3 regions of the Methylobacterium sp. 174MFSha1.1 genome follow, and region 2 is predicted to be linked to each of the others. Evidence: predicted binding sites of a transcription regulator. Region 2 holds the regulator's gene; each other region holds the start of a gene.
What was found. Region 2 encodes LexA, which represses DNA repair genes until DNA is damaged. Its sites were predicted from a motif close to TGTTCNNNNTGTGTTCNG; they were not measured.

Region 1: the regulator LexA is predicted to act here: its motif matches at 1,100-1,117, upstream of parE (DNA topoisomerase IV subunit B).
Region 3: the regulator LexA is predicted to act here: its motif matches at 1,240-1,257, upstream of BM430_RS29295 (LexA family protein).

The regions. Positions count from the first base shown of each region.
Region 1 covers NZ_FPCB01000012.1:139,566-141,830, forward strand. The annotation lists gene treZ (malto-oligosyltrehalose trehalohydrolase) at 1-492, opposite strand, end outside; gene BM430_RS11535 (hypothetical protein) at 687-875, opposite strand; gene parE (DNA topoisomerase IV subunit B) at 1,179-2,265, shown strand, end outside.
Region 2 covers NZ_FPCB01000054.1:13,495-15,759, reverse strand. The annotation lists gene BM430_RS30825 (cupin domain-containing protein) at 1-542, shown strand, start outside; gene lexA (transcriptional repressor LexA) at 616-1,359, opposite strand; gene BM430_RS30815 (aliphatic sulfonate ABC transporter substrate-binding protein) at 1,592-2,265, opposite strand, start outside.
Region 3 covers NZ_FPCB01000046.1:32,399-34,663, reverse strand. The annotation lists gene BM430_RS29305 (TadE/TadG family type IV pilus assembly protein) at 1-75, opposite strand, end outside; gene BM430_RS29300 (hypothetical protein) at 662-1,096, opposite strand; gene BM430_RS29295 (LexA family protein) at 1,267-1,737, shown strand; gene BM430_RS29290 (Y-family DNA polymerase) at 1,734-2,265, shown strand, end outside.

The sequences.
Region 1 (2,265 bases), on a different contig from region 2:
CACGCCGTCATAGCCCCAGTTGCGGCTGCCCTTGAAGTCGGCGAGCGGGAGCAGCTCGATCGCCGTGACGCCGAGGTCGCGCAGGGCTTCGAGCTTGTTCTCGAGCGCCGCGTAGGTCCCCTCGGGCGTCGCGGTGCCGACATGGCACTCGTAGATCACCGTCTCCTCGAACGGGCGCCCGGCCCATTCCCCGTCGGTCCAGGCGAAGGCGGACGGATCGACCACCTCGCTTAAGCCCGACACGTCCTCCGGCTGGAAGCGCGAGGCCGGATCGGGCACCACGAGGTCGCCGTCGATCCGGTAGCCGTAGCGCGCGCCGGCGCGCACGCCCGGCACCGTCACGCGCCGCCAGCCCTCGCCCTGGTCCTCCAGCGGATGCTCGGTCCCGTCGAGCATCAGGGCGACGTTCGCCGCGGTCGGCGCCCAGAGGGCGAAGCGCACGCCCTCCGGTCCGATTTCCGCACCGAATGGCATGCTGTGGGCGCGCCGCATCGGGCCACCATCCTTCGAGAGCAAGAGTATGCGAGCGGCGTGGGGTGCCGCTCAGGAAATTCGGGTCGATTGCGCAGGTTCCGCGGGCCGTTCCCGCATTGCGGGAGCTGCATCGCGAAGCGGGAGCTAAGGCGCTCCCCGCCCGCGGCAATGGCAGGACCCTGTGGTCGCCGGGGATGGTCCGCGTCGGGGTCTCAGAACGCCCAGGCGAGGGTCGCCGCAAAGGCCGCCGCGACGGCCGCGCCGGTCGCCGTCATTGCCACGCGGCCGATCCCGACGGCGGCCGCGGCGACGCCCTCCTCGGCGAAGCCGAAGGCCTGGCCGGCGGCCTGCTCGGCGCGGGCGAGGGAGAGATGGCGGGCGTGGCGGTTGACGGTCTTCATCGTCGGAACGCTCCTGCGGCGCGCCGCCCGTCCGGCGTCGGGAGCGGCCACCCGGACAACGGGCGGTCACGGCCGAGGTTCCGGGGGGTATCGCGCGCGTCACCAGGCTTTAAGGGAATTTGTTTACGTCTCGGTGACTCTGGTACGGGTTCTGCGGCGCGGCGATTCCCCGCCGCCCGGCCACGCCCGTTCGCCACACCCCGCAGCCGCGCAAAGGCTCTTTTTGTTCCGCGTTTGTTCCGGTATAGGGAAAGGATGACCTCGAATGCTGCCAGAGCCCTTCCCCCACCGCGAGGCCGTCGCGTGAGCGAGGCCGCACGAGACCTGTTCGGGCCGGGGGGCAAGCCCCCGGGATCGAAGCCGCCGGCGGACCCGCTCAAGGCGGAGGCCGTCAAGCGGCCGAAGCCCGTCGCCGTGCCCGCTCCCGCCGAGGCGGCGGAGGCCGGCTACGACGCCTCGGCGATCGAGGTGCTGGAGGGGCTGGAGCCGGTCCGGCGCCGGCCCGGCATGTATATCGGCGGCACCGACGAGAAGGCGCTGCACCACCTCTTCGCCGAGGTGATCGACAATTCCATGGACGAGGCGGTGGCGGGCCACGCCAGCTTCATCGAGGTGGAGCTAGAGGAGAGCGGCTGCCTCGCGGTGACCGATAACGGCCGCGGCATCCCGATCGACCCGCATCCGAAGTTTCCGGGCAAGTCGGCGCTCGAGGTCATCATGACCACGCTGCATGCCGGCGGCAAGTTCGACTCGAAGGTCTACGAGACCTCCGGCGGCCTGCACGGCGTCGGCATCTCGGTGGTGAACGCGCTCTCGGACGTGCTCGAGGTCGAGGTCGCCCGCAACCAGACCCTGTACCGGCAGACCTTCTCCCGCGGCCACGCGCAGGGGCCGATCGAGACCGTCGGCCGGGTGCAGAACCGGCGCGGCACCAAGGTGCGCTTCCATCCCGACGCCGAGATCTTCGGCGAGCACAAGTTCGATCCGCGCCGCCTGTTCAAGATGGCTCGCTCGAAGGCCTACCTGTTCGGCGGGGTCGAGATCCGCTGGCGTTGCGCGCCCAGTCTGCTGGAGGGCGTCGAGAACGTGCCGGCCGAGGCCGTGCACCGCTTCCCGGCCGGCCTGAAGGACTATCTCGCCCGCGAGATCGACGGCAAGGAACTCGTCGCCGACAACGTCTTCTCGGGCAAGATCACCAGGCCCGGCAGCCACGGCTCCCTCGAATGGGCGGTGGCGTGGCTCGCGAACGACGACGGCTTCTCGTCGTCCTACTGCAACACCATCCCGACGCCGGAGGGCGGCACCCACGAGAGCGGGATGCGGGTGGCCCTGCTGCGGGGATTGCGCGACCACGCCGAGCGGGTCGGCCAGGTCAAGCGGATGGCCTCGG
Region 2 (2,265 bases):
GCCCCGTCCTGCCCCTCGACGCCCCGGCCGCGCGGGCCGAGCGGCCGCTCGCGCCGTCGCGGTCGCATCGCTACGGGCTGGCGGGGAGCGACACGATCGTGGATGCCGCCGGCAGCACGATGCGGGTGGCGCCCGCGAGCGCCTTCCCGGTCTCGGCGGGGATGACGGGTCTCCTCGTGCGGCTCGCGCCCGGCGCGATCCACACCCCGCACTGGCATCCGGGCGCGAACGAGTGGCACTACGTCCTGCGGGGGCGCACCCGCGTGACCCTGTTCGGGCCGGACAAGCGCCTGGCCGTGGCGGAGCTGGGCCCGGGCGACTGCGCCTACATCCCGCGGGCCTGCGGGCATTCCGTCGAGAATATCGGGACCGGGACGGCCGAGATCGTCGGCGTGCACGACAGCGGGGTCTACAGCGAGACGTCGCTGGCGGGCTGGCTCGCCCAGGCGCCGCGCCACCTGCTCGCCGCCAATCTCGGCCTCGACGAGCAGGCCGCCGCCGGCTTCCCGACGGCGTCGCGGGTCTTCAGCCGGACCGCCTGAGGGCGCGGGCGGCTCACGAGGATTCTGAAGGAGGACGGGGCGGGCCGGCATCCGGTCCGCCCCGTCCTGTCCTTCAATACTTGCGGACGAGGCTCACCAGCCGGCCCTGGATCCGCACCCGGTCCGGCCCGAGCACCCGGGTCTCGTAGGCCGGGTTGGCGGCTTCCAGCGCGATCGAGGAGCCGCGGCGGCGCAGGCGCTTGAGGGTCGCCTCCTCGTCGTCGATCAGCGCCACGATGATGTCGCCGGTATTGGCGGTCTCCTGGCGACGGATCACCACGAGGTCGCCGTCGAGGATGCCGGCCTCGATCATCGAGTCGCCGCGCACCTCGAGCGCGTAGTGCTCGCCGCTGGCGAGGAAGTCCGGCGACATCGCCACCGAGCGGCTCTGGCTCTGGATCGCCGAGATCGGCGTACCGGCGGCGATCCGGCCCATCACCGGCACGCTGACCGACTGGCCGCTCTCGTCCGACGCCATCGTCATCGCGGGGATGCCGGCGGGCCGCTTCGGCTCGTGGGCGCGCCCGCCCTCGACCACGCTGGGGTTGAACCGCACGACCTCGGCGGTCGGCACGGGCGCGGCCGCCACGGGCCCGGTCACCGCGTCGGGGATGCGGATCACCTCGATCGCCCGGGCCCGGTTCGGCAGACGGCGCAGGAAGCCGCGCTCCTCCAGCGCCGTGATCAGCCGGTGGATGCCCGATTTCGATTTGAGATCGAGGGCGTCCTTCATCTCGTCGAAGGACGGGGGGACGCCCGTCTCGCGCATTCTCTGCTGAATGAAGCGGAGCAGGTCCAACTGCTTACGCGTGAGCATGTGACACTCTCATCCCCGCGCTGGCGCGCTCCGGAAACAAATCGCGAACATGGTAAGCGTTCCGCAAGTGTTCCGCAAGCGGGTCTGGAACTGCGGCGCCCGTGGGGCGGAAATATATCCGCGCAACAGGGAAGACCCGGGCATCGTCTCCGATCACTGGGCATCCTGCATCGCCGAGGCACCGCCCGAAGCAGGACCAGTTCCTCGATCCGCCTCAGAGTTTTCGGACCGGTCAGCGCACAGGAGGTGCCCAGATCTCGAGGGCGGCGGTGTCGACGGCGCGCGGCAGCAGCCCCTCGGCGCGGAACGCGTCGGCGATCGTCTGCTGCTCGGAGAGCCCGTCCCGGGTGACGGGCTCGACCCGATAGCTGCGATGGGCGTTCGCCGCCAGGACGATCTCGGGATCGAGCTTCCAGAGCGCGGCGAGGCGCGCGGCGGCCTCGGCCGGGTTCGCCTTCACCCAGGCCCCGGTCTGCGCCAGCTTGCCGAACAGGAGGCCGAGCACCGGCCCGTTCGCCGCCGCGTAAGCGTCGGCGGCGAGGTAGTAGCGCTTGTAGAGCGACAGCCCGGCCCCGTCGCGCAGGACCCGCGCGCCGGCCTGCTTGTGCGCCGCGGTCAGGAACGGGTCCCAGGCGGCCCAGGCCTCGACGCCCCCGCTCTCCAGCGCGGCCCGCCCGTCGGCCGGGCTCAGGTACGCCGGCACGATGCTGCGGAAGGACAGGCCGGCCTCCTTGAGTGCGGCGAGGACCAGGAAGTGGTTGCCCGCCCCCTTGGTGACCGCGATCCGCTTGCCCTTGAGGTCGGCCACGGAGCGGAGGCCCGAATCCTTCGGTACCAGGATTCCTTGGGCTTCGGGCGAAGCCGCCTCCTGCGCGAGGTAGGTGATGCGCGCGCCGGCCGCCTGCG
Region 3 (2,265 bases), on a different contig from region 2:
GCCGATGCCGCCGTCGCGGTCCCGCATCAGCGATGCCAACGCCGCGACGAGCTGGGATGCGCGGTTTAGCGGCATTTCGTAGCGGTCCCCGTTGTTGCTTGAAGTCGTAATGGACGAGCGGGGCGTAGCGCGCCTGGATAGGGGCAACATGCGTGATCTAGCTCGCGAGACGCTGCCAGCCGTTCGGGGCTCACTGGGGGGGACGACTGCCGATTGTCGGCATTTTGTGTCAGTTACTATAATTTTCTATTAAATTTTTCAGATTGATTGCTTATGCAATGATTATTTATATTACCTAACTGTTCATATACCAATTCCATAGAGTAACACAAATCAACATCAATACGATATTACTATAATTAGCTGCTCAATAATAAATATAAAAAATATTATATATTACGGGTGTCCGTTATTGCTGTTTTTGTTAATACAGTTACATGCGAGCGAAATACTGATTATGCTACGTGTTATCGCAGTCTATATAGCGCAGGGTTTCATGACCACACCTCAGCCGTCTGGAAACAGTCCTCTCGTTGTGGGCCATAGCAGAGCCGAGGAGGGGCCGCCCGTCCGGGATCGCGGATCCGCATTAAGCCGGAGCTTGAATTGATCTCGGTCCGGCGATCTACCTGCCGCCTGCCGCTCTGTGGTGGCGTCAGCTTCAGGCAACCGGATACGGCCCCTGGAACAAGTCGCCCATGGCCTTACGACGGAACACGGTGCGCCAGCGGCGGCGCTGATGCTCATCGCGGTCGTGCAGCATGTGGCAGCGCTGGCAGAAAGCCGCCAGGTTGGCGTCCTCGTTGTTGGCGGTGTCGTGGTCACGGTGGGCGGCGGCCAGCACCACCTTCGTGACGCGGATCCGGGCGAGCAGGTCCTCGTCGCGTAGCCGCTGCCGGAGCCGGCGGCCCTGACCGTCGCGCCAGCTTGCAATGTCGGCATCCCACCAGCGACCATCGCCGAGGTGGAAGACCCGCTGCAGGTGCGGGCGGGCGCATGCCTCGCACCGGCCCCGCGCCCGGCGGAAGCGGATCGCGTCGGAGAGCTGGGGCCAGTCGATGGGGTAGAAGAAGCGGTGCTCCGGCCGGATCGGCATCCCTGCTCCTCCGAGTCGGCAGGCTGCTGTTGGGACCAGCCTAGCCGCTCCCGTGGTTAAGCTCGACCTATCAGATCACCGATCCGGGCTGGCGCAGTGGCGTAAGCCGGAAGCGTGGCCTTGACCGGAACCCATGGCCTGCTTGTTCTCTTTTTGTTCCGAGACGGAGGATGCGCGTGGGTCTCTATCGGGTCGGCGAGCAGGTGGCGGATGCGGGCGGGCTCGTGCGAGTTCCGTTCATGCTCCCGACGCTGTGCGCCGGCTTCCCGAGCCCGGCCGAGGACTTCATCGAGGGGGCGCTGGAGCTTCCGCGCTGGCTCGTGCCGAACCCGCCCGCGACATTCATCTGGCGTGTCCGCGGCTGGTGCATGAAGGGCGCCGGCATCCACGACGAGGACCTGGCGGTGGTCGACCGCTCGCTTTCGCCCGTCTCGGGCGCGGTCGTGGTCGCGGTGGTCAACGGCGAGATGAGCCTCAAGCGCCTGATCATGACCGGCAACCGGCTGGCCCTCACGTTCGACAACCCGGAGATGGATCAGGACTTCACCCTGGAGGATCTAGAGGAAGGCCTGCTTTGGGGCGTGCTGCTGTTCTCGGTGCGCTGGCACCACGTGAAGGCCCGCGCGAGCCTCGTGCGATGAGCCGCGCTATCGCGCTGATCGACGGCAACTCCTTCTACTGCTCCTGCGAGCGCGTGTTCGATCCGAAGCTGACCGGCGTGCCGGTGATCGTGCTCTCGAACAACGACGGCTGTGCTATCGCCCGCACGGCCGAGGCCAAGGCGCTCGGGATCCGGATGGGCGAGCCCTACTTCAAGATCCGCGACCTGTGCCGCCGGCAGAAAGTGCGCGTGTTCTCCTCGAACTATGCTCTCTACGGCGACATGAGCGCGAGGGCGAACACGGTCTACCGGCAGTTCGCGCCGGACGTGGAGATCTACTCCATCGACGAGAGCTTCCTCGACCTCTCCGACGTGCGCGAGCGCGACCGGGTGGCGCTCGCCCGGGATCTCCGCTCGACCGTCCGGCAGTGGACCGGCCTACCCACCTGCATCGGGATCGGGCCGACGAAGACGCTCGCCAAGCTCGCCAACCACATCGCCAAGACCGTGCCGGAGCTCGGGGGCGTCTGCGACCTGTCCGATGAGGCTGAGCGCGCGGCCTGGATGG